DNA from 3 places in the Streptomyces sp. NPDC020742 genome. Region 1 is predicted to be linked to each of the others. Evidence: riboswitches for the same ligand, from Rfam matches in the RefSeq annotation. Region 1 holds a riboswitch; each other region holds the start of a gene.
The links. A riboswitch is a leader RNA that binds a small molecule or an ion and turns the genes downstream of it on or off. The one in region 1 is predicted to bind thiamine pyrophosphate.

Region 1 (9,794 bases):
TTGTACCGACTGGATACGGTGCGTCGCTGCCAGGTGGCCTATGAGCGCCAGGAATATGCCTTGGGCACGGTGTGCTCGGCCATCCCCGTCCAGGTCGGTGCGGCAGCCGCCACGCTCGCGGTGTCCCTTCCCGTCAGCGAACTGCACCGATTGCGGTCCGTCACGGATCGACTACGCATAAAGGCGGAGGCGGCACTAACGACACTCGCCTTCTCTATCAGTATCTGAAAACTCACTCCTTGTGATCTGTCTGCCTGTGGCCGACGATGGCGTTCACAGGGCTTTGGGGGTGTTCCCGGCCATCTGCGAATCAAGTGCGGGGCAGTGGTTGATGACCGACACAGTTCAGGCAGAAGTGATCATGAGCTTCGTCGTCTCGGAGGAGCTCGCGTTCCGGATTCCGGTGGAGCTGGACTTCGACCGCGCCGATCCGTACGCCGTCCGCTTCACCTTCGATCTGCCCGGCGATGCGCCGGTCACCTGGGCATTCGGTCGCGAGCTGCTGCTGGACGGCCTGAGCGGGCCGTCCGGTGAGGGGGACGTACGGATCCAGCCAGCCTCCCCCGAGCACCTCAGCGATGTCTTCATCAGCCTCCAAGTGGGCCCGGAGCGCGCCCTGTTCCGGGTGAGCGCCGCACCGCTGGTCGCCTTCCTGGACCGTACGGACCGGGTCGTGCCGCTGGGCAAGGAAGAGGTCTGCGACACGCTGGAGGCCGTACTGGACCGGATCCTCACCGAGGCGCCGGCCGGCTGAGGCCGGCCCGGACGTACCGTTTCGGCGCCGCCCTCGCCCCGCTCCTCAGCGCTTGCGCCGCCTGCCGTGCCCGCCGCGCCGTCCGCTCCGGCCGACGGTCGTGTCCACCGTGCCTGTCGCGCCCGACGCGTCCGATGCACCCGACGCGCCCCGTGCGTGCGGGATCCCCTCGCCCGTGCGGTCCGCCGAGACGACCAGGGCCGCGAGCAGCGTCGTCAGCGGTACCGAGGCGACCAGCCCGATGCTGCCGATCAGCGTGCGGACGATCTCCTCGGCGACCACCTCGCTGGTGGCGACCGTACCGACCCCGCTCTGTGCGATCGTGAACAGCAACAACAGAGGTAGTGCGGCGCCCGCGTAGGCCAGTACGAGGGTGTTGACGACGGAGGCGATGTGGTCCCGGCCGATCCGCATCGCCGCGCCGTACAGCTTCCGCCAGCCCGCGGCGGGGTCGGCCTCCTTCAGCTCCCAGACCGCGGCGGTCTGGGTCACCGTCACATCGTCGAGCACCCCCAGCGACCCGATGATGATCCCCGCCAGCAGCAGCCCGCGGATCTCGATGTCCGGGAAGAGCCCGTGCACCAGGCCGGTGGTGTCGTCCGTATTGCCGGTCAGCAGCGCCCAGTTGATGAACACCGATCCGAGCAGCCCGATCAGCAGGAGTGACGCCAGGGTGCCGAGGACCGCGACGGAGGTACGGGCGGTCAGCCCATGGCACAGATAGAGCGCGATCAGCATGATCGCGCTGCCCCCGACCACCGCCACCACCAGCGGATTCGACCCCTGCAGGATCGCCGGGAGGATGAACAGCGTCAGCACCACGAAGCTGGCCGCCAGCGCGACCAGCGCGAGCACCCCGCGCAGCCGCCCGACAATCACGACCGCGACGGCAAAGATCGCGGCCAGTACGCCCATCGGGAGGGACCGGTCGACATCGCTGACCGAGTACTGGAGATCCTTCGGCGCCTTCGGTGAGTACGCCACCACCACGTCCTGCCCGGCCGTGTAGCGCCGCAGTGCGTCCGGTGTCACCACCGTCCGGAAGGTGCGTCCGGCGTTCTCGCCCGTGGTGACCTCTATCGTCGCCTGCTGGCAAGCCTTGCCCCGGGCCGCTCCCCCGGTCGGCTGCTGACCCGTTGGCGAGGGCGGCTGCTGCTGCTCGGCATGGACATCGGCACAGTTCACCTGCACCACCTTGGTCACTCTGGCCTTCTCCGTGGGCTGGTCGAAGCCGACTCCGGACGGCTTGTGCGGCGGTGCGCCGCCCGGCCAGAGCACGATCAGTCCGACCGCCACCGCGGTCGCGAAGGGGATCAGTACCGCCGCAATGACTTTGCGGAGATGCCGGGAGACGGGCGCCGCGGGACCGTGGCCGTGCGTGTGGGCGTGCGGGGCGGCGTGGTGGTGAGACTCGTGAAGGGTCACCTCCAGATCATCGCAAGAACTCCAGGGGCCCCCTGTTCACCCCACCGCGTCGGCGGCTACCGTTGGTGCCACCTTTGCAATCGCGGGAGCTCGGAGCACCGGGCTGAGAGGGCGCTGACCTCCGTCCCAGCGGTGTTTCACGTGAAACACCGGACGACGGAAGCCGCTGCGTCGACCGCCGAACCTGTTACCGGGTAATGCCGGCGTAGGGAGTTGGGTCTCCATGACTCTGCAGGATGCACGCACGCCCGAAAACGAGAACGGTGCCAGCGCGAGCGGTGAGCCGAAGATCGGCTGGCACAAGGGCTATGTCTCCGGATCGCGCCCCGACCTGCGGGTCCCGGTCCGGCGGGTGCACCTCACCAACGGCAAGGACGTGACGCTCTACGACACGTCAGGGCCGTACACCGACCCCAATATCGAAACCGATGTCCGCCGTGGCCTGGCGCCGCTGCGCGAGAACTGGATCATCGCCCGCGGTGACACCGAGGAGTACGCCGGCCGCCCCATGCGTCCGGAGGACGACGGCCTCAAGCACACCTCGCCGCGCGGTGGCCTGAAGAACCTCGATGCGGTCTTCCCCGGCCGCCCGCGCCAGCCGCGCCGCGGCCGTAGCGGCGCCCCGGTCACCCAGCTCGCCTACGCCCGGCGCGGCGAGGTCACCGCGGAGATGGAGTACGTCGCGCTCCGCGAGAACGTCACGCCCGAGTTCGTCCGCGACGAGATCGCGGCCGGCCGCGCGGTGCTGCCGGCCAACGTCAACCACCCGGAGATCGAGCCGATGATCATCGGCAAGAACTTCCTGGTGAAGGTGAACGCCAACATCGGCAATTCGGCGGTCACCTCCTCCATCGAGGAGGAGGTGGAGAAGATGACCTGGGCGACCCGTTGGGGCGCCGACACGGTCATGGACCTTTCCACCGGCCGCAACATCCACACCACCCGCGAGTGGGTGCTGCGCAACTCCCCCGTCCCGATCGGCACCGTCCCCCTCTACCAGGCGCTGGAGAAGGTCGACGGCAAGGCCGAGGAGCTGACCTGGGAGGTCTACAAGGACACCGTCATCGAGCAGGCCGAGCAGGGCGTCGACTACATGACGGTGCACGCCGGAGTGCTCCTGCGGTACGTCCCGCTGACCGCCCGCCGCAAGACCGGCATCGTCTCCCGCGGCGGCTCGATCATGGCGGCCTGGTGCCTGGCGCACCACCAGGAGTCATTCCTCTACACGCACTTCGAGGAGCTCTGCGAGATCCTCGCCTCGTACGACGTCACCTACTCGCTCGGTGACGGCCTCCGCCCCGGCTCCATCGCGGACGCCAACGACGAGGCGCAGTTCGCGGAGCTGAAGACGCTGGGCGAGCTGAACTCCATCGCCAAGCGGCATGGCGTCCAGACCATGATCGAGGGCCCGGGCCATGTCCCGATGCACAAGATCAAGGAGAACATCGACCTCCAGCAGGAGATCTGCGAAGAGGCCCCGTTCTACACGCTCGGCCCGCTGACCACGGACATCGCGCCCGCCTACGACCACATCACCTCGGGCATCGGCGCAGCGATGATCGCCTGGTGGGGTACCGCGATGCTCTGCTACGTCACCCCCAAGGAGCACCTGGGCCTCCCGGACCGCGACGACGTCAAGACCGGCGTCATCACGTACAAGATCGCGGCCCATGCGGCGGACCTCGCCAAGGGCCACCCGGGCGCCCAGGAATGGGACGACGCGCTCTCCGACGCCCGCTTCGAGTTCCGCTGGGAGGACCAGTTCAACCTGGCCCTCGACCCGGACACGGCGCGTGCCTTCCACGACGAGACGCTGCCCGCGGAGCCGGCGAAGACCGCCCACTTCTGCTCGATGTGCGGCCCGAAGTTCTGCTCGATGAAGATTAGTAGAAGCATCACAGAGCAGTTCGGTGGTGACGCGGACTCGACTCCTGAGGAGATTGAAGCAGGGATGCTGGAGAAGTCGAAGGAGTTCGCGGCGGCGGGGAACCGGATGTACCTGCCGTTGGCGGACTGACCGGCTGGGGCCGTGTGTGGTGGGGGAGTTGACGATGCCTCCACCACACGGCCTGATACCCACCATCATCCCAAGAGGGCATCTGATCGGCTTTCAGGGCGTTTCGGCGATCCGCTGGTTTTGATTCGCCAGGTTGGGGGCGGGGTAAACGACTTCCCTGTGCACGTATGGATGCATTGGACTCGCCTCGGCTCCTCCTTTGGTACAGCATGAACGCAATGGGTCGCCCGGCGCGGGCGAGGCCGTGATCGCCGAATGCAATACACGCCGAGGTGTGGTGTGTAAACGTAAAGGAGGTCGATATGTCTCTTCCAGTGGGTAGTCGTTGGATCATCGAACGAGGGTCCGTAGGGACCGAAACAATCGAGGTTGTCGATAGTCAAGGTGAGAGCTTCACCGCGAAATACGTCAGCACCGCAGACCCAAGCGAGTTCTCTGGGGAAGTGTGTGTTCGGCAACATGAGGTCATCAGCATCAAGCAGCACAATGTCGGGCCAAAGTATGTCGCCTTTCATAGCGGACTGCGAGAGGCGTCGAATGGGGATCGCTACACCGGGAATTGGTACGACGTAGCGGGTAATAAGGGGGACTTCAGCCTGGTCATGCAGTAGTGCTGCTCCCTGCAAGGAAGGCGAAGGTGGGCCCGACCTTGCTCATGGACAGCGGCGGTGCTGCCGCGCATCCGACCGATGGGGTGAGAAGCGCGCCGTTGCGCGCGAGGCGACCGGGCCGGCCTGGGGATTGGCCATGTCAGATCCGGTAATCGCTAGGTTGGGGGTGGCACCATGCAGACCTCAACGCATACCCATTCATGGTGCCTCAACCGCCACTCGCAGCACCCCGGGTCTGTGGTCGGATCGGGAGGAGGATCGACGGGATCGGGCGACCGGTCAACGAACTTGGTGACGATCTCACCGTCCTGAACGTTCGACACCGCAACCTGGCGATCGAGGTCGACTCTCATGGCGTCAACTACCCCACCGATATGCCGGATGGAGTAGTCCTTCGCGACATCCGGGTACTTGTCGAATGCTGCCTGAATGGCATCGAAAAAGGCGGTGTCGTGAGTTGGCCCGATCTTGGACTTCGTCTTCATGGATGCTCCAGGAAGTGGGTGGTTGCCTGATCCCGCACGAGTCGCAGAGCGCCGGATGGGCAGTTACACGACCATGATTAGCCCATTTGACTGCTGCTGCCACTGGAGTGGCGGCAAGGCCGACACGGCGAAGACAGCCCGTCTCACGCTCGGCCAGTAAGCCATCCCAGGCAACAAGGCCGATTCACCACCACACTCGGGCAGTACTGGGTACGCAGCAAGATCCCGCGAAGTGACCCGCCTTCGCGTAAGGAGCCCCCCTCTGCGGACGCCGTGGTTCGCACTCTCGTGGAGAATCACGGCAAGCAGATCAACACCGAAAGGCGCACGGCACCCACGACAAGACGGCCACCCGGCTGGCCACCGAAGCTGGGGGACCTGGAGTCGATATGCCCCGGCGAGCACACGCGGTGATCGCCAGCCCTCGACCGGGGGCGTTGTCTGTCTCTCCAGTCCGTGACCCTATGGCGACCTGGCGGTCGAGGCCGAGGCCGGAATGGCGGAGAAGTACCGGGAGTTCGCCGCGGCGGGCAATCGCGTCTACCTCCCGATCGCCGACTAGTCCGGCGATCCTGCCGTACGGGACGAGGCCCCTGCCCCAAGGCGGGGGCCTCGTCCCGTACGGCCGGTGGGCCGGTCCCAACTCCCTTACTGCTGCTTACTCCTGGGAGCGCCCCGGCCCGCCGTACTCCGGGCTGGTGTAGTCCGGGCTGGAGTAGCGCGGACGGGAGCCCGGGGAGCCGCTCTCCGGGCTGCTGAACTCGGGACGGGTGTAGCCGAGGGTGGGGATACGGCTCTCGGGGGCCGTGCTGCGGCCCGGTGCGGCGCGCACCGGCTCCTCGTCCGCCGGCACCGGCGAGCCGGCCAGCGCCTCGCGCAGGAACGGCAGCAGACCGCGCTCCAGGAGGGCGCGGCGCCAGGCCTCATGGGCGTCGTCCAGCACCCCGCCCGGCTCCCCGGATCTCGCGGAGTCGGCGGAGGCGTTGTTGCGCAGTGCCGTGACGACCAGCCCGCCCATCGCGACGAGGGCACCCGCGGCGGTGAGCACGGCGAAGACCCAGCCCACGCTGATCAGTGGCTGCGCCAGCGAGGCGTCGGGGCCGAGCGCGCGCAGGACATAGCCGATGAGCAGGAAGAGCACGGCGGCGATGCCCGCGAGGACCGGGGCGAGCACCGTGATCATCGCGGCCAGTCCGGCCCCGGTGGTTTCGGCCTCGCCGAGCGCTTCGACGGTGGCCTGTCCCAGCCCCCCGCCGGCGGCGGCCTCCGGCTCCACGCCGCGCGCGCCGGCGCCGGACGGTGCCGCGGCGGGCGCGCGCGAGGCGGCACGGAGCTGTACGTAACGCTGGTATTCGGCCGTGGCGCAGGCGGCGATGGCGGTGGTCGCGCTGAGCGCCATCGCGCGCAACTGCTCGGTGCTGAGATGGTTTCCCGTGGCGGCGTCGGTGCCGTCCGGGCGGTATGCGGCGGTACGCAGCGCCTCATCAAGGATCCGCGCGAATTCCGCGCGATCCTCGTTCAGCAGGTGCGGAGCGCTGTTCATGTGCATCCCCCGATGCTCCGTAGGGCCGTACGGCCGGCGTTGGCCGGGCAGTGGGCGGAAACGGAGGAGAGCCTGCTACGGATAGTCCGATGGTAGAGCGACTCCGGCATGCGGTGACAGAGAGTTTGCGGAATTGAATAAGGCGATGCCCGGATTCAGCCGGTACCACTCCCCGGTGCCGCCTCCGGCCGACGGTCCACCGACCGGCGGCAGGCTGCCCCCGGAACGGTCAGCCCGCCAGCGGGAGTTGGGCGACCAGCAGCTTTCCGGCCATCGTGACGCCGCCGTCCATGGCGATGGCCAGACCGTCGGCGTAGACGTGCGGACCGTCGACCGCGATGCCGTCGCCCTCGCCGTCCTCCGTGCCGACCTCGCCCAGCAAATACGGGATCGGGCTGTGGCCGTGGACCACCCGGTCGCCGCCGTAGGCGTCCAGGAGTTCGCGGACGGCCTGCGCCCCGGAATCGTCGCGGAAGGCGAAGCGCTTGGTGAACTTCCGGAACAGGTCCCAGACTTCGTCCGCGTCGCTGCGGGTCAGCACGTCGTGGACGGTGTCGTTGACGGCCTCGATGGAGTCGCCGTATTCGAGGTAGGCGGTGGTGTCGGAGTGCACCAGCAGGTGCCCGTCCTCCTCCATCACGGCGTCCAGCCGGGCCATCCACTGCAGGTGGTGGTCCTCCAGGCGGTCCATGTCGGACTTCTGGCCGCCGTTGAGCAGCCAGGCGGCCTGGAACGAGGCGGTGCCCGCGCCCGACTGGACGGGGGTGTCGCCGAACCGCTTGGCGCCCAGCAGCAGGAGTTCGTGGTTGCCCATCAGGGCCTTGCAGTAGCCGCCGGCCGCCGCGGCCTCGGCGGAGAGCTGCATCACCAGGTCGATGACGCCGATGCCGTCCGGGCCCCGGTCGGTGAAGTCGCCGAGGAACCAGAGCCGGGCGTTGCCGGCCGCCCAGTTGCCGTCGGCGTCGATCAGGCCCTCGGCGGCCAGCGCCTCGCGCAGCTCGTCGTAGTAGCCGTGCACATCGCCGACGACGTACAGCGGGCCCATGCCGTGGGGCGCGTCGGCGTCCTCTGCGGCCTCGGGCACCGGGACGACAGCCGGACGGTCGATCAGGGTGTCCGTGCGGCCCGGGGTGATGACCGGCAGGTCGCGGGCGGTCGGGGTGTAGTCCGGCGACAGCTCGGCCGGCGGCGCGACCGGGGCGGCGGGCGGCGCGGCCGGGATCCCGGCGGGTGGGTGCATCGGGGGCGCCGGAGGAGATCCGGCGGGCGCGCCCGCGGGCGCGCCGGGCAACGGAGCGGACTCCGGAGTCTGTCCCCCCATGGTCCACACCATGGGTCCCTGACTGGCCCCCTGAGTCATCGACCCCTCCACCGTCGCGCCGCCTGCACCTCTCGGACCTTTGCCTGGTCGACGGCGGTCCGCGGTGTCGTGCGCCCATCATAGGAATGCCGGTCGCAGGTTGTGACGCACCCGGGGGTGGTCAATCCGGCGGAGACCGGCGTTCGCCACCGATTTATACCGTGATCGCCCTGTTTTTTCCTGGCGCACGCGGGCGCTCGGAGCCGACCGGCGCGCCCGCTCGCCCCCGCGCTTCCTTATGCGCCGACCTCGTCCTTGCACCCCGGGCCGGACGGCCGGGGGCAAGGACGGGCTCTTCAGTCGCCCGCGGGACCCCGTGGTGGACTCACCGTCGTCCGGGGCGACCGCCGCTGGGACGAGGTCCGCACGATCAGGTCGGTCGGTATCACCTGTTCGACGGGCCGGCCGTTGTCGAGTCCCTCGATGGCGTCGATCAGGATCTGCACGACGGCGGTGCCGATGCGGCGCGGCTTGAGGGACAGGGTGGTGACGGGCGGGTCGGTGGCGGCGTAGACGGCGGATTCGCTGCAGCAGACCAGCAGCAGGTCCTCCGGCACCCGCAGGCCGTAGCGCCGGGCGGCGGCGAGCAGATCGGTGCCGTTGGGGTCGAAGAGGCCGTAGACGGCGTCCGGCCGGTCCGGGCGGGCGAGCAGCCGGTCGGCCGCGACCGCGCCCGCACAGGGGTCGTGCGCCGGGTAGGACTCGTACACCGGGTCCTGGCCGACGCGTTCGCACCAGCGCAGGTAGGCGGTGGTCGACAGCCGGGTGTAGGTGTCGGTGGTGGTGCCCGTGAGCAGGCCGATGCGGCGGGCGCCGGCGTCGGCGAGATGGTCGAGCAGGCCGAGGACGGCGGCCTCGTGGTCGTTGTCGACCCAGCCGGTGACCGGCAGGGTGCCACCGGGGCGGCCGTCGGAGACCACGGGGATGCCGTGCCGGACGAGCTCGGTGACGACCGGGTCGCCGTCGGCGGGGTCGATGACGACCGTGCCGTCCAGGGCGACGTTGGACCACACGTCGTGGCGGGACGTCGCCGGGAGGATGACCAGGGCGTAGCCGCGGGCCAGCGCGGCGGAGGTGGCGGCTCTGGCCATCTCCGCGAAGTACGCGAACTCGGTGAAGGTGAAAGGTTCATCCCCGTACGTGGTCACAGTCAGGCCGAGGAGCCCCGACTTGCCGGTACGGAGGGTGCGGGCGGCTGCCGACGGGCGGTAGCCCAGCCGGTCGGCCACCTCGCGGACATGGCTACGGGTGGCGTCCGGAAGCCGGCCCTTGCCGTTGAGCGCGTCGGAGACGGTCGTGATCGACACACCGGCTGCGGCGGCCACGTCCCGGATGCCTGCCCGCCCCAGCCGGCGGCCGGTCGACCGGCTCACCTGGTGCTTCCCTGCTGCTGTCATGGCGAGCCGATAGTAGGGCTCGGTAGGGCCATTCGCGGGGTTCCGTCAGGGCTGGCGGAAAGGTACGTTTCTGCATGGTGATCAGCCGTCAAATGCCTGCGAAATAAAGTAAGTTGGCGTTAATATTGATCATTCGGGGGGAGATCGGTCGTCCTTGCCTGTCGATTGACTCAGGCCTCGAAGAGGCCTCAAGTCACCTTGA
Region 2 (9,794 bases), on a different contig from region 1:
ACCGAGACGGTGGGGGTGGCGGCACTCATACGGGCTGCTCCTCCAGGAGGGGGGCGCGCTCCGGGCCCGCCGTGGTGCGGGTGAAGCGCAGGGGGGTGAAGGGACGGGCCTCTTCGGGGAGGCTGCCGGTGGCCAGCGCCTCGGCCATCACCTCGCCGGTGACCGGCGTCAGCAGGACGCCGTTGCGGAAGTGGCCGGTGGCCAACTGGAGGCCGGGCAGCTCGGTCGGGCCGAGGAGCGGTGCGTTGTCGGGGGAGGTGGGGCGCAGCCCGGCGCAACTCTCGACCAGCGGCAGCTCGGTGATACCGGGGACGAGTTCGTGGGCGTCCCGCAGCAGTTCGTAGACCCCGCCCGCGGTGACGGTGGTGTCCCAGCCCAGCTCCTCGCTGGTGGCGCCGACGACCAGCTCACCGCTCTCCCGCGGCACCAGATAGAGCGGGTTGCCGCGGACCACGGCCCGTACGGTGCGGGACAGGAAGGCGGGGGAGCCGGCCGGTACGTCCGGCAGCCGCAGCCGCAGCACCTGGCCCTTGACCGGCCGTACCGGCGGCAGCACCTCGTCGGGCACCCCGGCCAGCCGGCCGCTGTGGCTGCCCGCCGCCAGGACGGTCTGCCCGGCCGCCACCGCCGTGCCGTCGTCGAGGACGGCGCCGGTGGCGCGTCCGCCGTGGACCGTCAGCCGCTCGGCCCGGTTCGGCAGGAAGGCCACCCCGGCCCGTTCGCAGGCCGTCAGCAGGGCGCTCGCCAACCGCCGGGGATCGATCTGGTGGTCGCCGTCGACCCGCAGGCCGCCCCGTACGCCGGGGGCCAGCATCGGCTCCAGGCGGCGGCACTCGCGGCCGGTGAGCCACTGCGAGTCCAGGCCGGAGCGCACCTGGAGGGCGTGCAACTCGCGCAGGTGGGCACGGTCGTCGGCGTCCAGCGCGACGGCCAGGGTGCCGCACCGCCGGTAGCCGGTGTGCGCCCCGGCGGCCTCCTCCAGCTCCGCCACGAAGCGCGGATAGCGGTGCGCCGAGGCGAGGTTGAGGCCCAGCAGGGTCTGCTCGCCGTAGTGCAGCTCGGTGACCGCGGCCAGCATCCCGGCCGCGACGCGGGCCGCGCCGCCTCCGGGGGACGGGTCGGCCACCGTGACGGTCATCCCGCGGGCGGCCGCCCGCCAGGCGGTGGCCAGGCCGATGATGCCGCCCCCGATGACCAGGACATCGGGGTGCCCGGAGGCGAGAGTCGGTGGTGTGGCAGGTGGATGCATGGGCGTCCAGCCCCTCCCTTCGCCGGCATGACCCGGATCAGGTTCGTACGGTCGGAGGCCGGCCAGCCTCCCTCTCAGCCCGGTGCGTCCGGGCTCCCGCGAGTGCGGGCACCACCCTAATACGGGGGTGTGGGGCGCCGTAAGGCAGCGCCGGGGCGGGCCCGCCGGACCCCGCGGGCCCGCCGCAAGGCCCCCGGGAACCGGCACCGCGGTCTGTGACGCTGTGTCAGAGATCTCCTTGCGCGCTGCTGCGGGCGGCGTCGTGCCCCGTCCTAGAGTGATTGGGTGAGCGAGCAGAGCAAGTCCTCCCAGGCCCCTGACCGCACGCCCCGCGTCGTGATCGTCGGCGCCGGAATCGCGGGTGTGCAGACCGCGGTCGCCCTGCGCGAACAGGGCTGGCCCGGCGCGATCACCCTGTTCGGCGACGAGCCCCACCCGCCCTACGACCGGCCCCCGCTGTCCAAGGCGGTGCTGCTGGGCAAGGCCGACGGCTCGGCCTTCGAGGTGGACTTCGCCGGGCTCGGCATCGAGCTCCACCTCGGCCGCCGGGTCACCGCCCTGGTGCCCGAGCGCCGGCTCGTCGAGACCTCCGAGGGCCCGGTCCGCTACGACCACGCGGTCATCGCCACCGGCGCCGAGCCCATCACCCTGCCCGGCAGCGAGGGGCTGCCCGGCGTCCACCTGCTGCGCACCCTCGACGACGCCGAGCGGCTGCGGCCGGTGCTCGCCGCCCAGCACGAGATCGTGGTCGTCGGAGCCGGCTGGATCGGAGCCGAGTTCGCCACCGCCGCGCGCGAGGCGGGCTGTGCCGTCACCGTCGTGGAGGCCGGCGACCGCCCGCTGGCCGGTGCGCTGCCCGCCGAGGTCGCCGCCCATATGACCGGCTGGTACGCGGACGCCGGCGCCGAGCTGCGGACCGGTGCCCGGGTCGCCTCCGTCACCCCCGGTGCGGTCACGCTCTCGGACGGCACCACCCTGCCCGCCGACGCCGTGGTGGTCGGGATCGGGGCCCGGCCCGCCACCGCCTGGCTGGCCGGCTCGGGCGTCGCGGTCTCCGCCGACGACGGCTCGGTGCTCGCCGACGAGCGGCTGCGCACCTCCGTCCCCGAGGTGTACGCGGTCGGCGACTGCGCCTCCTTCCCGTCCACCCGGTACGGCAGCCGGCTGCTGATCCACCACTGGGACAACGCCCTCCAGGGCCCCCGTACGGTCGCCGAGAACATCGCCCGCGGCGGGACGGAGGGACTGGTCTACGACCCCGTCCCGTACTTCTGGTCCGAGCAGTTCGGCCGGTTCGTGCAGTACGCGGGCCACCACGGGGACGCCGACGAGCTGGTCTGGCGCGGGGATCCGGCCGGCGCGGCCTGGTCGGTGATCTGGCTGCGCGAGGAGCGGCTGGTCGCGCTGCTGGCCGTGGGGCGGCCTCGGGACCTCGCCCAGGGCCGCAAGCTCATCGAGCGGGGCACGGTCCTCGACCGGGACCGCGCGGCGAACGCGGCCGTACCGCTGAAGACCGCGGCGCGGTAGGCCCGGCGCACCGACGGCCTACCGGCGGGTGCACCGTCACCCTCCGGGGTGCCCGGAGCCCCTCTTGGCGATGCCCGGCTACCGGCTGTCAGTGCGAGGTGGCACGCTTGTCCTGTGACCGAGATTGACGCAAACATCGATGGACTCGTCCCTGCCTGGCTCACCCTCCCCGACATCGCCGAACGGCTCGGCGTCGAGGTGACGCGTGTCCGGCAGCTGGTGAAGGAGGGCCAGCTGATCGCGGTGCGCCGCGGGGAGAACAGGGCGCTGCAGGTGCCCGCCGATTTCATCAAGGACGACAAGGTGGTCAAGGGCCTCGTCGGTACGCTCACGCTCCTCAAGGACGACGGCTTCACCGACCAGGAGATGCTGGAGTGGCTCTTCACCGCGGATGACACCCTGCCCGGCACCCCGGCGCAGGCGCTGCGCGAGAATCGCGGTACGGAGGTGAAGCGCCGGGCCCAGGCGCTCGCCGTCTGATCCGCCCGGTGCGGCGCGCTCGCCCGCCCCGCACCGGCATCCGTGACCACATCCGAGGGGCGTACGGGCCGCACGGCCGTCCCGTACGCCCCTGACCTGGGGGGAATGCCGCCCGATGAGCACCGCACACGAGGCCCTGTCCGACGCCCGGCTCTACCTGTGCACCGACGCCCGCACGGAGCAGGGCGACCTGGAGCAGTTCCTGGACGCGGTGCTGGCCTCGGGCGTGGACATCGTCCAACTGCGCGACAAGGGCATGGAGGCGGGTGCGGAGCTCCGGCACCTGGAGGTCTTCGCGGACGCCTGCCGGCGGCACGGCACCCTGCTCGCGGTCAACGACCGGGCCGACGTCGCGCACGCCCTCGGCAGCGAGGTGCTGCACCTCGGGCAGGGTGACCTGCCGGTGCCGGCCGCCCGCGCCATCCTCGGCCCGGACGTCCTGATAGGCCGCTCCACCCACGCCGAGGCCGAGGTGGACGCCGCGCTCACCGAGCCCGGCGTCGACTACTTCTGCACCGGCCCGTGCTGGCCCACGCCCACCAAGCCCGGCCGCCACGCCCCCGGCCTCGACCTGGTCCGCTACGCCGCCGCGCGCGCCCCCGAGCGCCCCTGGTTCGCGATCGGCGGGATCGATGCGGACAACCTCGACGAGGTGCTGGACGCCGGCGCCCGCCGGATCGTGGTGGTCCGCGCCCTCACGGAGGCCGACGACCCGGGCGCGGCCGCCGCCGACCTGGCCCGGCGCATCCGGGAGCGGGCGGACCGGGACTGATCCGTCCGGCCCTGCTGACTCCTCCGGGGCGCGGCCCGGGGAAACGCCTCCGGACGGCCGCACGGCCGGGACATGTCCAACCCGTGGACACCAGGCCGACCAACCAGGCATAACGCCGATGACGGTTGGTGTGCGCCCGCCGGGTGGTTAACCTGCCGGTATGGCCCTAGGTACAGCTTCCACCAGGACTGATCGCGCACGCACCGTGCGCGACCTGCTCGCTTCCGGCAAGCAGTCCTACTCGTTCGAGTTCGCCGCCCCGAAGACCGAGAAGGGTGAGCGGACCCTGTGGAACGCCATTCGTCGGATCGAAGCGGTCTCCCCGACCTTCGTCTCGGTGACGTACGGTGCCGGCGGCACCTCCCGTGACGGCACGGTGCGCGCCACCGAGCGCATCGCCACCGAAACCACCCTCACCCCCGTCGCCCACCTGACCGCGGTCAACCACTCCACGGCCGACCTGCGCAACATCATCGGCCAGTACGCCGGCGCCGGGATCCGCAATATGCTCGCGCTGCGCGGCGACCCACCAGGCGACCCCATGGGTGAGTGGGTCAAGCACCCCGACGGCGTCGCCTACGCCGCCGATCTGGTGCGGCTGATCAAGGAGTCCGGCGACTTCTGCGTCGGCGTCGCCGCCTTCCCCGAGATGCACCCGCGGTCGACGGACTGGGACACCGACGTGGCCCACTTCGTGACCAAGTGCCGGGCCGGGGCGGACTTCGCCATCACCCAGATGTTCTTCTACCCCGAGGACTACCTCCGGCTGCGGGACCGGGTTTCGGCCGCGGGTTGCCCCACACCGATCATCCCGGAGATCATGCCGGTGACGAACGTCCGTCAGATCGAGCGGTTCGCGCAGCTCAGCAATGCCGCCTTCCCGCCCGATCTGGCCGAGCGCATCCTCGCCGTCAAGGACGACGCGGCGGCGGTACGCTCCATTGGCATCGAGTACGCGACGGAACTGTGTGCGCGCTTGATGGCCGAGGGCGTTCCCGGGTTGCACTTCATTACCCTGAACCACTCCACGGCGACCCTGGAAATCTACGAGAATCTGGGCCTGCACCAGCGGCCCTGAATCACTGCGGCCGCCGAGCGGCGGAAGAGGGGCGTATATGGGCTGGACGATCCTCTACATCGCGTTCGGTCTGGTCGCAGTGTGGCTGCTGGGCGAGGTGCTCCTTCAGTACAAGGCACGGCTGCGCTGGCGGTTGCTGGCCTTCGCCGGCTTCCTCGCTGTGGTTGTCGGTGTGGTGATCCCCTCCGTGATCGTCATCGGACTGGGCCTGATCGCCTTCGCCTTCGGCCAGACGCAGGTGACGCTCTCCTTCAGGAAGGGCTTCACCACCGGCTGGGCGATCGGCGGGAGGGGCGGCGAGAACCGGGCGGAGGGCGGCGGTGAGAACCGCGGCGAGGGCCGGCGCGGTGAAGGTCGGCGCGGTGAGGGCCGTCGCGGCCGGGGCCGCAGGTCCGCCCCGCCCGCCGCCGAACCGACCCTGGAGGTCTCCGACTTGGAGGCGGTGCCGGCCCCCGAGGCCCCCGCGTCGGGCCCCGCCCGCCCGCTCGACAACGGCCCGGACACCTTCGAGAGCACCGGTGGCTTCGGCAGCCTCGCTGGCCTGCAGAACAAGGACGCCGGCCGGCAGCCCTCCACCGAACAGGAGGCGTTCGCCGCCCAGGAGACCTACGTCGGCCAGGGCTCCTACGACTACCGGAGCGACGACTACACCACCGGCGGCTACGGAACGGCCGGCGGCTACCCGGCCCAGGACCCCTATCAGGACCCGCAGGACCAGAGCGTCTTCGCCACCCAGGCGTTCCCCGCCCCGTCCTACGACGACACCGTCTACGCCCCGCAGCCGATGCCCGACGAGACCGGCCAGTACGGCATCTACAGCTCCGACGCCCGCCCCGCGCCGGGCGGCTACCCCGGCTACGACGCCTACGGCGGCACCGGCGACGGCAGCGCCAACGGCTATGCCTACGACGGCAGTTACGGCGGGCCCGCGAACGGCCAGGACCCCTATGCCGCGGACCCGTACGCGGCCTACGGCGACGGCATGGGGCAGGGCCAGCAGACCGGCTACAGCGACCCGTACGGCGGCGCCCAGCAGTACGCCGCGTCCTACGACCCCTACGCGCAGCCGGACCCCTACGCCCAGGCCGACCCCTACGCGCAGCCCGACCCCTACGCCCAGTCCTACGGCGCGCAGCAGTACGGCGGCCAGGGCCAGCAGCCGGGCCAGGGCTACGGCGAGACCACGGCCGACGGGGCCTGGGTGCCACAGCAGCGCGACCACGACCTCCCGCCCGAGCAGCAGCCCTACCCGCCGTACCAGCAGCAGGGCTACGACGGGCAGCAGTACCGCTACTGAGCCGCCCGACCGGGCGGTGCGGGGCGCGCCGGGCCGCGCTACTGAGAGCCGTGCCAGTCGTTGCCGTGCACGATCAGTCCCGCCACCAGCGCGCCGGACATCCCCGCATGGGCCAGGCCGCCGCCCGGGTGCGCGTGGCCACCGACCGCGTAGAGCCCCGGTATACGGGTGCGGTTGCCGGGCCGCAGGAAGCGGCCCTCCTGGCCGGCCAGCGCCGGCCCCGTCACCGGAGCGTCCGTGGCGGGCGGCAGCACCGCCCGCCACAGCACCCGCTCCCGCAGCCCGGGAACCGCCGCCGAGGCGGCCTCCACCAGCCGGTCGGCGGCCGCCTCGGCGGCCGTACCGTCCCGTTCGTCAGCCGGACCGGACGGGGCCACCGGCGCGGACAGCGTCACCGCCTCATGGCCGTCGTCGGGCCGGGTGGTGGGGTCGTCCGGGCGCAGCACGGTCACCGTCGGCCGCGTACGGGGCGTCCGCGGCCCCGGGCCGGCGTCGAAGACGTCCGCCAACTCCGCGGCGCGGTCCGGGGTATGAACGACCGTCCGGTGCGCGGCGCCCGGCTCCCGCCCGCCGCGCAGCGCCAGACAGACCGTCAGCCGCCCCGTCCCCCGGACCTCCGGGCGCTCCGCGGGCCGCACATCCTCCGCGCCGTACGGCTGCCGCCCTCCGAGGAGCGCCGGCAGTCGGGCCGGGTCGAGGCCCGCGACCACGAACTCCGCGTCGTGCACCCGGCCGTCGGCCAGCTCCACGCCCGCCGCCCGGCCGTCCTTCTCGACGATCCCGGTCACCTCCGCACCGAAGGCGAACTCCACGGAGCGCGCCAGGCACCGCTCGTACAGCGCCTCGGCCAGCGCCCGCACACCACCGCGCGGATACCAGCTGCCGAAGGTCTGCTCCATGTACGGCAGCACCGCGGCGCTCGCCGGGGCGCTGCGCGGGTCGAAGCCGTAGGCCGGCGCATGGCTCTCCAACAGTGCCACCAGCCGGGGGTCGGCCAGCTCACGGCGGGCGACCTCGGCGAGCGTGGCCGTCGTCGGGCCCTTGCCGCGCCCGAACAGGCCGCGCCGACGCACCGCCGGATAGGGGTCGCGCCCCAGCACCTGCCAGTCCCGCCACAGCGGCTCCTCCAGCAGCGGCCGGCGCATGGCGTCCCAGGCCTCGCGGGCGCGCCCCACCAGGGCGCTCCACCGCTCGCCGGCGCCCTCGCCCAGCGCCTCGTCCAGGGCCGCCAGGACCCCGGCCCGCGAGGCGTTGGGCAGCGTGACGGCGGTGCCGTCGGCGAAGAGATGGCGGCTCGCGGGGTCGACCTGGGAGAGCTCGACACAGCTCTCCAACGGCTCACGGCCGGTCTTGAGGAACAGGTCGCGGTAGACCGCGGGCAGGTGCAGCAGCCCCGGCCCCGTGTCGAAGGCGAAGCCGTCCCTCGTCAGCCGGCGCACCGCGCCGCCGTACGTCGCGTCCCGTTCGAACACCGCCACCCGGTGGCCCGCGACGGCCAGCCGGGCGGCGGCCGCCATCGCGCCCATCCCGGCGCCGATCACCGCAATCCGTGCCATGCCTGCGACTTTATCCGGGCCCACTGACAGCGCCCGCACGACCGGTGGGCCGACCACGCACGGCCGGTGCGCACGGCCCTCGGCCCGGGCCGCCCGGCTCGCGCCTCAGCCCGCCGGCGGCACCACTTCGCCGCCCACCGCGGCCAGCCGCTTCTCCTCCCGCCGGGCCCGCCGGCGCCGCAGGTACCGGCGGATCCGCGACCAGAGCACGATCACCAGCGTGACGCCCGCGGCCAGCAGCGTCCCCGCGATCACCGCGGCGGCCACCGGATGGAAGACGGCGAACACGATGAGCCCGGCGACGCCCAGATCCTCGACGAGGCTCAGCACGATGTTGCTGGCCGGCTCCGGCGAGGTGTTGACCGCGATCCGCGTCCCCGCCTTCACCAGGTGGCTCAGCAGCGCCGTGGAGCCGCCCACCGCCCCCGCCGCGAGCTCGGGCAGCGAGCCGCTGTGGCCGGCCAGCAGGGCGGCCACCACGCCGCCGGCGACCGGCCGGATCACCGTGTGCACGGAGTCCCACACCGAGTCCACGTACGGGATCTTGTCGGCGATGGCCTCGACCACGAAGAGCACCCCGGCCGCGATCAGCACATCGGGCCGCTGCAGCGCGGCCGGTGCCTCGTCGGTGACACCGGTCACCCCGAGCAGGCCGAGGAGCAGCACGACGGCATAGGCGTTGATCCCGCTCGCCCAGCCACTGGTGAATACCAAGGGAAGTACGGACACGCCGGAGATCGTAGGCCCCCCATGGGGGCCGGTGCTCAGGATTGAGTATCCGTACTCAGACCGTCGGATGAGTAGGTACGCGGATGGGCCGGGACCGGCCCGGACGGAAGAGTAGGGCCCACGGCAGGGAAGCGGCGCCGCACCGCCGACACGGGGCGGCGGAACGGCGCGGCTCCCCCACCGTGACGGGGGAAGCACGGGGGAACACGGGGGAAGTACGGGGGAGCACGGGGGAAGCGCTGTCCTGGTCGGATCGACGGGGGATCGGTCCGCGCCAGGGCGGCGCACTCTTGTGTGCCGGCTTACGGGGGAACGGGGTGCGCGCCGCATCTGACCACTGCGGCGCGCACCCACCTGCCGGGGCCCGGTCGCGCACCCACCCCCAGGGGCTTAGGACGGGCGGCCGCTGACCCGCCCTTGCAGGAGCCGCGACAGTGCCGCGTGCACCTCGTCCAGCGACCGGTCCGGCTGGTAGGACTGCCAGTCCAGGGCGGCCACCAGCACCATCCCGAACAGCGCCGAAGCGGTCAGCGGGATGTCGATCTCCTCGCTCAGCTCCCCGCCCGCCACCGCCTCCCGCAGCACGTCCTCCACCACGGTGATGGCCCGCTCGCGCACCACCATCAGCGTCGACTGCCAGGCCCGGTTGGTGCGCCACAGCTCGGCGACGTAGAGCTGGGTGAGCGCCGGGTAACGGGAGATGAAGTCCAGACCGGCCCGGATCATCGCGTCCAGCGCGTCGATCCGGCTGCCGCCCCGGTCGGTGACCTCCTGGGAGGCCTCCTGCAGGGAGGTCGCCAGCAGCTCTATGCCGTGCCGCAGCAGCTCCTCGAAGAGAACGTTCTTGCTCGCGAAGTTGTAGTAGACCGTGCCCTTCGCGACGCCCGCCCGCTCGGCGATCTCGTCCACCGTGGTGGAGGAGAAACCCTGTTCGGCGATGAGGGTGACCGCGGCCTCGAAGAGCTTGCGCCGGGTGGCGTCGCGGCGTGTGTTGGAGCTGTCCATGGGGGCGATTGTGCCGGTCCGGGCGGCATCGGCGCTCACAGGCTCAGCTCCGGATGAAGATCCTTCATCCGCACCACCTGGCGTCCGCGCGCCGACAGCGA
Region 3 (9,794 bases), on a different contig from region 1:
CGCCACCACCGGGTAGGCGAAGAACAGCGCGAAGAAGGCGAGCGGCACTGCCATCAGGCCGAGCCGCACCGCCGTTCCCCGTGCGGGGCGCCCGCGCCGGGCGCCCGTGCCCTCCGCAGGCGCTACTTCAGGACGAGCGAGGACCACTGCTTGATCCACTGGTCGCGGTTCTTGGCGATGGCCTCCGGGGCCAGCGTCTGCGGCTTGTCGATCGTCGTGCCGTACTTGGTGAACACCGCCGGCACCTTGGCGTCCTTGCGTGCCGGGTTGACGAACATCTGCAGCGGCTCGTCCTCCTGGAACTGCCGACTCAGCAGGAAGTCCAGCAGCGCCTTGCCGCCCTTCTCGTTCTTCGCACCCTTCAGGAGGCCACCGAACTCGATCTGCCGGAAGCAGGTGCCGGTCGCGACGCCGGTCGGTGCCTGCGCCGGCGCGGGCTTCTTGCCGAGGACCTCGGCGGGCGGGCTGGACGCGTACGACACCACCAGCGGCTTGTCGCCCTTGTGCTTGCCGGCGGCGGAGCCGGAGAACCGGTCGTTGTAGGCCTGCTCCCAGCCGTCGACGACCTCGACGTCGTTGGCCTTGAGCTTCTTCCAGTACCCCTGCCAGCCTCCCTCAGACTTCGTCCGGGAGGCGCCCCCATCGCCGTAGGCGGCGATGGTCGCGAGCTGGAAGGCGAGCCCCGGCGAGGACGTCGCGGAGTTCTCGGTGACCAGCAGTCCCTTGTAGCGGGGCTTGATCAGATCGTCGAAGGTCTTCGGCGGCGCCATCTTGTGCCGGGCGAAGTAGCCGCGGTCGTAGTTGACGCAGATATCGCCGTAGTCGAGCGGGGTGACGCGGTGCTGCCCCTTGTCGAGCTGTAGCGCGGCCGGGACGCTGTCCAGCCCCTTGGCCCGGTACGGAGTGAACAGACCCTCGTTCAGTCCGCGCGAGAGCAGGGTGTTGTCGATGCCGAAGAGCACATCGCCCTGGGGGTTGTCCTTCGACAGGATCGCCTGGTTGACGGCCTTCCCGGCGTCCCCGCCCCGGAGGATGTTCACCTTGTAGCCGCTCTCCTTCTCGAAGGCGGCGAGGACGGACTTGGACACGTTGAACGAGTCATGGCTGACGAGCGTGACGGTCTTGGCGTCCGCGCTCCCCCCGCCCTGGCCGCCGCACGCGGTGAGTGCGGTCATGCCGACCGCGGCGGCAACCGCGCTCGCGGCGATCCTGCTGGTGGTGCTCACTGATTTCCTCCTGGCTGGCCAGGAAGAGACGCGGCCCTGCCCCGGGTCCGCGGCTCCGTCGTACGAGGACGTACCGGACGGGGGGGGACCCGGGGCAGGGCGCAACAGCATGAGTGACGACCGAACTTCCTACCCGGAATGACCCGGGCGAGGTTCAAGGGTCTGCGGGCACCGAGGACCGGGACCAGGAAGTGGACCAGGACTACGACGCTTCCGCACTCTCAGCGCTGTGGCGCTCCCCTGTCGGAATGTGCATTTGTTCGACCTCACCGTACCAGCGGGCGGTCAGCGTTCCGAGGCCGCGAGCTGGCCGCAGGCGCCGTCGATCTCCTGCCCGCGGGTGTCCCGGACGGTCACCGGCACCCCGTGCGCCTCGATGGCCTGGACGAACGCCCGCTCGTCCTCGGGGCGGGAGGCGGTCCACTTCGACCCCGGTGTCGGGTTCAGCGGAATGAGGTTCACATGGACCCGCTTGCCCTTCAGCAGCCGCCCCAGGAGGTCACCGCGCCACGCCTGGTCGTTGATGTCCCGGATGAGCGCGTACTCGATCGAGATCCGCCGCCCGGACTTCTCCGCGTACTCCCAGGCCGCGTCCAGGACCTCGCGCACCTTCCAGCGCGTGTTGACGGGCACCAGGGTGTCGCGCAGCTCGTCGTCCGGGGCGTGCAGCGAGACCGCCAGCCGGCACTTGAAGCCCTCGTCGGCGAACCGCAGCATCGCCGGCACCAGGCCGACGGTGGAGACGGTGATGCCCCGCTGGGAGAGCCCCAGCCCGTCCGGCTCCGGGTCGGTCAGCCGCCGGATGGCGCCGACCACCCTCTTGTAGTTGGCCAGCGGCTCGCCCATCCCCATGAAGACGATGTTCGACAGCCGCGCCGGCCCACCGGGCACCTCGCCGTCACGCAGCGCCCGCATCCCGTCGACGATCTGGTGCACGATCTCGGCGGTGGAGAGGTTACGGTCCAGACCGGCCTGCCCCGTAGCGCAGAACGGGCAGTTCATCCCGCATCCGGCCTGCGAGGAGATGCACATCGTGACCCGGTCCGGGTAGCGCATCAGCACGGACTCGACGAGCGTGCCGTCGTGCAGCTTCCACAGCGTCTTGCGGGTGGTGTCGTTGTCGCACGAGATGTGCCGTACGACGTTCATCAGGTCCGGCAGCAGCTCGCCCGCCAGCTTCTCGCGCGCCGCCGCCGGGATGTCGGTCCACTGCGCCGGGTCATGCGCATAACGGGCGAAGTAGTGCTGCGACAGCTGCTTGGCGCGGAACGGCTTCTCACCGATCGCGGCAACCGCCTCGCGGCGCTCGGTGGGGCTGAGATCGGCAAGGTGCCGAGGGGGCTTCTTGGCGCCACGGGGCGCGACGAACGTGAGTTCTCCAGGTGCAGGCATGGTGCGTCCAGTGTGGCAGATCGTTTACGGGGGCCCGGGCCGGAGCCGTGAGCGGTGAGGGGCGTTCACCGACTGCGGTCTTGTGTCATCGGCGGTCCACCTCACAGGGCCCAGACACGGCCCCGGGGCGGCGGGTGAACCGACCCAAGCCCGCCGAGCCGGTGGTGCATCCGCGGCTTCGCGGGGCCGGTGAAGGGGAAACTGGGTGTGCAGTCGTCGCCCCCGGAGATCTCGGCTTGGTTGCGTTAGCCGGCGCGTGCGGGGCTGGCTCGCTCACCAGGCGCATACTGCTCGTAATGACAAAGCCTGCCGCAGCCCGGCGCCATCTGCCGTCCAGTCCCTTCAAGCCCCCGGCCACGCGCCCTCCCAAGCAGTTCGCGCTAGGCGACCGGGTCACACACGACGAGCACGGTCTCGGCCGGGTTACCGGTATCGAGGGCGAGATCGCGGTACTTGTCGACTTCGGTTCGCTACAAGCACGGATCATGAGTCCGTACGGCAAATTGGTCAAGCTCTGAGAACCCCGCGACGTTCGGGGCAGCCGCATGCTCAGCCACGATGGCGGGGTGCCTAACGGAGCACCCACGCCGCACAAAGCCGCATAGCGGCAGCAGCCGCTGCCCCTCTCCGGAGCGTCCGGTCCGCTCACCCTGCTGCATCCGTGACGGCAGCGGTCCGGCGCCCCGCCCCTCCTGACCAGCTTCTCTCCCCCCGGGGGACGGCCCGGCCCTGCCCCACCCCTCGTGCCCCGCGACTGCCGCACGGACGCCGCCCACGGATCCGGCAGAGCCTGCTGGCGTACGGCCGTGCGGCAGCGGCCAAGTGGCCCGGCGCCGCGGCCGGTCGCACCGCCCCCGCGGCCGAGCACGCACGGAACCGCCTGCACACCACCCACGCGCGCATCACACCCCGCAACGACAGCCAACGCGCCTTCCTCACCGGCTCACTCGCGTCCCTGCGCGAACTGAACAGAGCACGGACGGAACGCCTGCTGGAGGCACGCAGCAACATCGGCCCGCCCCCGTCCCTGTGGATGGCGCCCTTCTGACCAGCGGGCTGGTCCTCGGGTTCTCCGTCGCCTTCGGCAACCGCCCGATGCCCCGTCGGCAGCTGAATCCGCTACGGCTACCCGCGCCGGGACAAGTCGTCCAGGTGGACGGCCACGGCCCTGGTGCAGGTCTCGGCGCTCAGGAGGTCGGGGTCGCGTACGGCGGTGAGGCAGAGGCCGTCGAGGAGTGCGGTCAGGCGCTCGGTCTCCAGGGCGAGGTCTCGGCCGGGCCGCAGGGTCCCGGACTCGTCGAGCCGGGCCAGGACGCGGTGCACCAGCCTCCTGGCGCCGGCGGCGGTCTGGTGTGCCAGGTCCCGGAAGGCCGGGTTGGTGCGGGCCGCGGCGTTGAAGTCGAGGAAGACGGTGACCTCGGCGCGGCGGCGGGCGTCGAGCGGCAGCAGCTCGGCCAGGAGGCCGGCGGCGAGGCGCAGCCGCTCCTCACGGGGGTGCCGGCTCAGGTCCCCGATCCGCTCGACGTGCTGGAGCAGCCGCTCGGTGAGGCCGTCGAGCATCGACTGCATCGCGAAGTCCATCAGCTCCTGCTGGCTTGCGAAGTAGTGGCGCAGGGAACCGATGTTGAGCCCGGCCTCGTCGGCGACGGCGCGCAGTGAGGTGCGTTGCAGGCCGTCCCGGACGACGACGCGGAAGAGGGCGTCGACGACCTCGCGGCGACGGGCGTCCGGATCCACGACCTTTGGCATAACGCCTTTGTATCACATGCGTGATACATTGTTTTGTATCACATGCGTGATACAAAAAGGAGGGACTCCATGGAGCGCTACCTCAACCTCATGCTGCTCCGGTTCGGCGTCATCGCGGGTGGGCTGGTGGTCCTGGCCCTGGTGATCTTCGCCGTGGCCCTGGCCCTCAAGCGCCGGGGCAGGCTCGACCAGGCCCGCCGGTACGCGAACCCCGCGCTGCGCGCGGTGTGGCGTGCCGCCGCCCGGCGCCTGGAGGACGGCCCGGCGCGGGCCCGTACCCGGGACCGCCGGCGGTGACCGGCCTGGCGATGGACTCGTCGGACCTGGTCCACCACCTGCTGCGGGACTATGCGATCAAGGGCCTCATCGTCGTGGCCGCGGTGGCCGTGCTGGCGCTGGGGATGACGGTGATCTGGCGGCGGGCCGGCCGGACCGGAGACCGGCGGGGCGCCCCCAGCGAGTGACGCCCCGGTGCGGGACCTCACTCCCTCATGGGCCGCACCACCACCCGGCCCACCACACCACAAAGCCCCTTACCTGCGGCAGAACCGCTGGTAAGGGGCTTCGGACCGGGCTGCGGGGACCAGGAGCAGCTACCTCTCTCCGACCGGGACGACCTCAGCCCGCCCCGACGAAGATCACGAAGAGCAGCCAGACCACCGGAGCGGTCGGCAGGAGGGAGTCGAGGCGGTCCATGATGCCGCCGTGGCCGGGGAGCAAGGTACCCATGTCCTTGATGCCCAGGTCACGCTTGATCATGGATTCGCCCAGGTCGCCGAGGGTGGCGCTGGCCGCGACGGCGAAGCCGAGCAGCAGGCCCTGCCACCAGGCGCCGTGCTCGATCAGGAACTGCAGGCACAGTGCGCCGGCCACCATGGCGAACAGCACCGCTCCGACGAGGCCCTCCCGGGTCTTGCCGGGGCTGATGCGCGGGGCGAGCTTGTGCCGCCCGAACCGCCAGCCCACCGCGTAGGCGCCGGTGTCGCTGACGACCGTCAGCAGCAGGAACGTCAGCACCCGCTGCGGCCCGTCGGCCTCCGCGGCAAGCATCAGGGCCACGAACGTCGCGAGGAAGGGCACGTAGAACGCCGCGAAGACGCCGGCGGTGACGTCCCGTAGGTAGTTCTCGGGCGACTCGGTCATCCGCCAGACCAGGACCGCCAGGGCGGTGAGCGCCATGGCGACCCAGGCGCCCTCCGCACCACGTACGTATCCGGCGATCACCATGGCGGTGCCGCCGACCGCGAGCGGCACCAGCGGCACCCGGATGTCCTTGCGCTCCGCCAGCCGCGAGGTCAGCTCCCACAGCCCCACGACGACGGCGATCGCGATGACGCCGATGAAGAGGGGCTTGTAGACGAAGAGCGAGGCGAGGATGACCGCGCCGAGGCCGATACCGACCCCTATCGCGGCACGCAGGTTGCGGCCCGCGCTCTTCTTCTTGGGCTTGTCGGAGTCCGCCGAGCGGTCGGACCCGGGAACGGAGGTGGGCATGGGCTCCTGCGGCTTTTCGTCGCGAAACAGGGGGCCGCTCAGGCGAGCAGCCCCCCGGTCGTCCGGGTGGTCCCGGTCATCCCGGCTGTCCCGATGTTCCCGGTGGTACCGGTCGTCGTCCTGGTGTCCGCCCGGCTCGGGCACGATGGGCATGGGCCGAGTCTGCGCCGCACCGCCCCAGTCGTGCACGGGACCCGCCGGGGCGGTCGACGCGGCTGCGCGCAGCGGGGAGGCCGGTCCGTGGTCGGGCGGTCCCCATTGACCGGCGCCGGGCGAGGCCCCCCAGGATGACTCGTTCATCAGACCTCGAGGAGCTCGGCTTCCTTGTGCTTGAGGAGCTCGTCCACCTGCGCGACGTACTTCGCGGTGGTGTCGTCGAGCTCCTTCTCCGCGCGGCGCACCTCGTCCTCGCCGGACTCCTTGTCCTTGACGAGCTTGTCGAGTGCTTCCTTGGCCTTGCGGCGGACGCTGCGGATCGAGATCTTCGAGTCCTCGGCCTTGTTCTTGGCGACCTTGATGAACTCCTTGCGGCGCTCCTCGGTCAGCTCCGGGAAGGTCACCCGGATGATGCTGCCGTCGTTGCTCGGGTTGACGCCGAGGTCGGAGTCGCGGATGGCCTGCTCGATGTTGCGCAGCGCGCTCTTGTCGAACGGGGTCACCACGGCCATCCGCGGCTCGGGCACCGAGAACGACGCCAGCTGGTTGATCGGCGTCATCGCACCGTAGTAGTCCGCCACGATCTTGTTGAACATCGCCGGGTGCGCACGCCCGGTGCGGATCGCGGCGAAGTCCTCCTTGGCGACCACGACGGCCTTCTCCATCTTCTCCTCGGCTTCGAGGAGGATCTCTTCGATCACCACTTGCTCCTGGTCTTTTCGGTAAGAAGCAGAGCCTCGCCCCTGCCGCGCGTCTTCTCCTGCACGGTGTCCGACCGGCAGGCGGTTGTCCATCCCCGTACCGAGGGTCATCCCCCGGCCGGGGGTTGCCGCCCGTACGGGCCGATGCCCGTACGGAATCGCGGCAGTTGGGGCCGTCAGGCCCGGGTGTCCTGATCGCTGACGAGCGTGCCGATCTTCTCACCCTTCACCGCACGCGCGATATTGCCCTCGGCGAGCAGTTCGAACACGAGGATCGGGAGCTTGTTGTCCCGGCACAGCGTGATGGCGGTGGCATCGGCGACCTTCAGATCGCGGGCGATGACCTCGCCGTATTCGAGGGCGTCGAACTTGACCGCGTCCGGGTTCTTCTTGGGGTCGGAGTCGTAGACCCCGTCGACGCCGTTCTTGCCCATCAGCATGGCCTCGGCGTCGATCTCCAGGGCGCGCTGGGCGGCGGTGGTGTCCGTGGAGAAGTACGGCATGCCCATGCCGGCGCCGAAGATCACGACGCGCCCCTTCTCCAGGTGGCGGACCGCGCGCAGCGGAATGTAGGGCTCGGCGACCTGGCCCATGGTGATCGCCGTCTGGACGCGGGAGTCGATGCCCTCCTTCTCCAGGAAGTCCTGGAGCGCCAGACAGTTCATGACCGTGCCGAGCATGCCCATGTAGTCCGAGCGGGCCCGGTCCATGCCGCGCTGCTGCAGTTCGGCGCCGCGGAAGAAGTTGCCGCCACCGATCACGATGGCGATCTCGTAGCCGTCGCGCACCACGGCGGCGATCTCGCGGGCCATCGCGTGCACGACATCGGGGTCGACGCCCAGCCCCCCGCCGCCGGCGAATGCCTCGCCCGACAGCTTCAGAAGGAAGCGTCGCCTGCCACCGTGACCGGCATGGTCTGTGTGCGCGCCGTCGGCACCGTGATTCATTGAGCTCTCCTCGTGCACATACGAAGAAGGCCATTGCCGTGGGTCCGGTCCAGATCCCTGTGCGGCAATGGCCTCCTCGTCACATCTGCGGTCGGCCGTGGAGCGGCCGACTGCGTACGACCCTAGCGGGGTCGTAGGTCATTCGCTGCCTCCGCGACGGACGGTGTGTGGCCCGGAGGCCGTGGCCCGCAGCGAAGGCTTCGTTCTGCCTCAGATGCCGACCTTGATGCGCGCGAAGCGCTTCAGGGTGACACCGGCCTCCTGGAGGACCTTCTCGACGGACTTCTTGTTGTCGAGCGCGTACGGCTGGCCGAGCAGCGTCGCGTCCTTGAAGAAGCCGTTGAGACGACCCTCAACGATCTTGGGCAGGGCAGCCTCGGGCTTGCCCTCGGCGCGGGTGGTCTCCTCGGCGACGCGGCGCTCGGACTCGACGACGTCGGCCGGGACGTCCTCACGGGAGAGGTACTTCGGCGCGAAGGCGGCGATGTGCTGCGCGATACCCTTGGCGACCTCGGCGTTCTCCTTGTCGAGCTCGACGAGGACACCGATCTGCGGCGGCAGGTCGGGCATGGTGCGGTGCATGTACGCCGAGACGTAACCGCCGGAGAACTGCGCGAAGCGGTCCAGGACGATCTTCTCGCCGAGGTTGGCGTTGGCCTCGTCGACGTACGCCTGGACGGTCTTGCCGGCCTCGATCTCGGAGGCGAGCAGCGTCTCGATGTCGGCCGGGTTGGTGGCGGCGACGTGGGCAACGAGCGCGTTCGCGGCGGCCTGGAACTTCTCGCCCTTGGCGACGAAGTCCGTCTCGCACTTGAGCTCGAGGATGACACCGGAGGTGTTGTCGTCGGCGATGAGGGAAACCACGGCGCCGTTCTCGGCGGAGCGGCCCTCGCGCTTGGCGACGCCCTTCTGGCCCTTGATGCGCAGCGCCTCGACGGCCTTGTCGACGTTGCCCTCGGCCTCGTCCAGGGCCTTCTTGCAGTCCATCATGCCGGCGCCGGTGAGCTCGCGGAGCTTCTTGACGTCAGCGGCGGTGTAGTTCGCCATGGTCTGTGAATCTCTTCTCGAAATCTCGAAGTCGAAAGATCTACGGGTGGACGGCGGGGGCGGTGCTCGTGGCACCGTCCCCCGCCGTCATCACCGGTCCTGAGGTCAGGCCTGCTCGGCGTCCGCCGGCTTCTCGGCCTCGGCGGCCGGAGCCTCGGCAGCCGGAGCCTCGGCGGGCTTCTCGGCGGCCTCGGAGTCGGCCTTCTTCTCGCCCTCGAGCAGGTCGCGCTCCCACTCGGCCAGCGGCTCGGCGGCGGCCTTGTCGCCGGGCTTCTGGTCGCCGGTGGCGGCACCGGAGCGGGCGATGAGACCCTCGGCGACGGCGTCGGCGATCACGCGGGTGAGCAGGGTGACGGAGCGGATCGCGTCGTCGTTGCCCGGGATCTTGTAGTCGACCTCGTCCGGGTCGCAGTTGGTGTCGAGGATCGCGACGACCGGGATGTTGAGCTTGCGCGCCTCACCGACGGCAATGTGCTCCTTCTTGGTGTCCACGATCCAGACGGCGCTGGGCACCTTCTGCATCTCGCGGATACCGCCCAGGGTCTTCTCCAGCTTGGCCTTCTCGCGGGAGAGAACCAGGAGCTCCTTCTTGGTGAGGCCGGAGGCGGCCACATCCTCGAAGTCGATCTGCTCGAGCTCCTTCAGGCGCTGCAGGCGCTTGTAGACGGTCGAGAAGTTGGTCAGCATGCCGCCGAGCCAGCGCTGGTTCACGTAGGGCATGCCCACGCGGGTCGCCTGCTCGGCAATGGCCTCCTGGGCCTGCTTCTTGGTGCCGACGAACATGACGGAGCCGCCGTGGGCGACGGTCTCCTTGACGAACTCGTAGGCGCGGTCGATGTACGACAGCGACTGGAGCAGGTCGATGATGTAGATGCCGTTGCGCTCGGTGAAGATGAAGCGCTTCATCTTCGGGTTCCAGCGGCGGGTCTGGTGCCCGAAGTGGACGCCGCTCTCCAGCAGCTCCCGCATCGTGACGACGGCCATTGCCGTACTCCTTGTTGTTCTCGGTTCCACTGCGGCCGGTCGGCCGCGGTGCCTGACGCCCCGACGCGCCTGCCGGGGAAGACACCTTGCGGAGCCGT

Region 2: another riboswitch for thiamine pyrophosphate. It lies ahead of thiO (glycine oxidase ThiO); the one in region 1 lies ahead of thiC (phosphomethylpyrimidine synthase ThiC).
Region 3: another riboswitch for thiamine pyrophosphate. It lies ahead of AB0G84_RS23255 (thiamine ABC transporter substrate-binding protein); the one in region 1 lies ahead of thiC (phosphomethylpyrimidine synthase ThiC).

The regions. Positions count from the first base shown of each region.
Region 1 is NZ_JBFAEA010000008.1:244,441-254,234, forward strand. Features, by position in the region: gene AB0G84_RS17380 (IclR family transcriptional regulator C-terminal domain-containing protein) at 1-228, shown strand, start outside; gene AB0G84_RS17385 (SsgA family sporulation/cell division regulator) at 332-754, shown strand; gene AB0G84_RS17390 (YibE/F family protein) at 800-2,179, opposite strand; TPP riboswitch at 2,252-2,408, shown strand; gene thiC (phosphomethylpyrimidine synthase ThiC) at 2,403-4,196, shown strand; gene AB0G84_RS17400 (hypothetical protein) at 4,963-5,292, opposite strand; gene AB0G84_RS17405 (hypothetical protein) at 5,951-6,841, opposite strand; gene AB0G84_RS17410 (metallophosphoesterase) at 7,065-8,168, opposite strand; gene AB0G84_RS17415 (LacI family DNA-binding transcriptional regulator) at 8,492-9,592, opposite strand.
Region 2 is NZ_JBFAEA010000007.1:314,196-323,989, reverse strand. Features, by position in the region: gene thiS (sulfur carrier protein ThiS) at 1-29, opposite strand, end outside; gene thiO (glycine oxidase ThiO) at 26-1,249, opposite strand; TPP riboswitch at 1,247-1,359, opposite strand; gene AB0G84_RS16265 (FAD-dependent oxidoreductase) at 1,535-2,776, shown strand; gene AB0G84_RS16260 (Rv2175c family DNA-binding protein) at 2,891-3,256, shown strand; gene thiE (thiamine phosphate synthase) at 3,372-4,028, shown strand; gene metF (methylenetetrahydrofolate reductase [NAD(P)H]) at 4,189-5,106, shown strand; gene AB0G84_RS16245 (hypothetical protein) at 5,144-6,403, shown strand; gene AB0G84_RS16240 (NAD(P)/FAD-dependent oxidoreductase) at 6,442-7,959, opposite strand; gene AB0G84_RS16235 (DUF4126 domain-containing protein) at 8,065-8,688, opposite strand; gene AB0G84_RS16230 (TetR/AcrR family transcriptional regulator) at 9,079-9,693, opposite strand; gene AB0G84_RS16225 (YhgE/Pip domain-containing protein) at 9,729-9,794, opposite strand, start outside.
Region 3 is NZ_JBFAEA010000014.1:98,203-107,996, forward strand. Features, by position in the region: gene AB0G84_RS23250 (iron ABC transporter permease) at 1-54, opposite strand, end outside; gene AB0G84_RS23255 (thiamine ABC transporter substrate-binding protein) at 123-1,226, opposite strand; TPP riboswitch at 1,335-1,478, opposite strand; gene rlmN (23S rRNA (adenine(2503)-C(2))-methyltransferase RlmN) at 1,512-2,618, opposite strand; gene AB0G84_RS23265 (hypothetical protein) at 2,915-3,136, shown strand; gene AB0G84_RS23270 (hypothetical protein) at 3,280-3,666, shown strand; gene AB0G84_RS23275 (TetR/AcrR family transcriptional regulator) at 3,744-4,367, opposite strand; gene AB0G84_RS23280 (hypothetical protein) at 4,437-4,664, shown strand; gene AB0G84_RS23285 (hypothetical protein) at 4,661-4,831, shown strand; gene AB0G84_RS23290 (phosphatidate cytidylyltransferase) at 4,986-6,161, opposite strand; gene frr (ribosome recycling factor) at 6,161-6,718, opposite strand; gene pyrH (UMP kinase) at 6,895-7,665, opposite strand; gene tsf (translation elongation factor Ts) at 7,876-8,712, opposite strand; gene rpsB (30S ribosomal protein S2) at 8,818-9,696, opposite strand.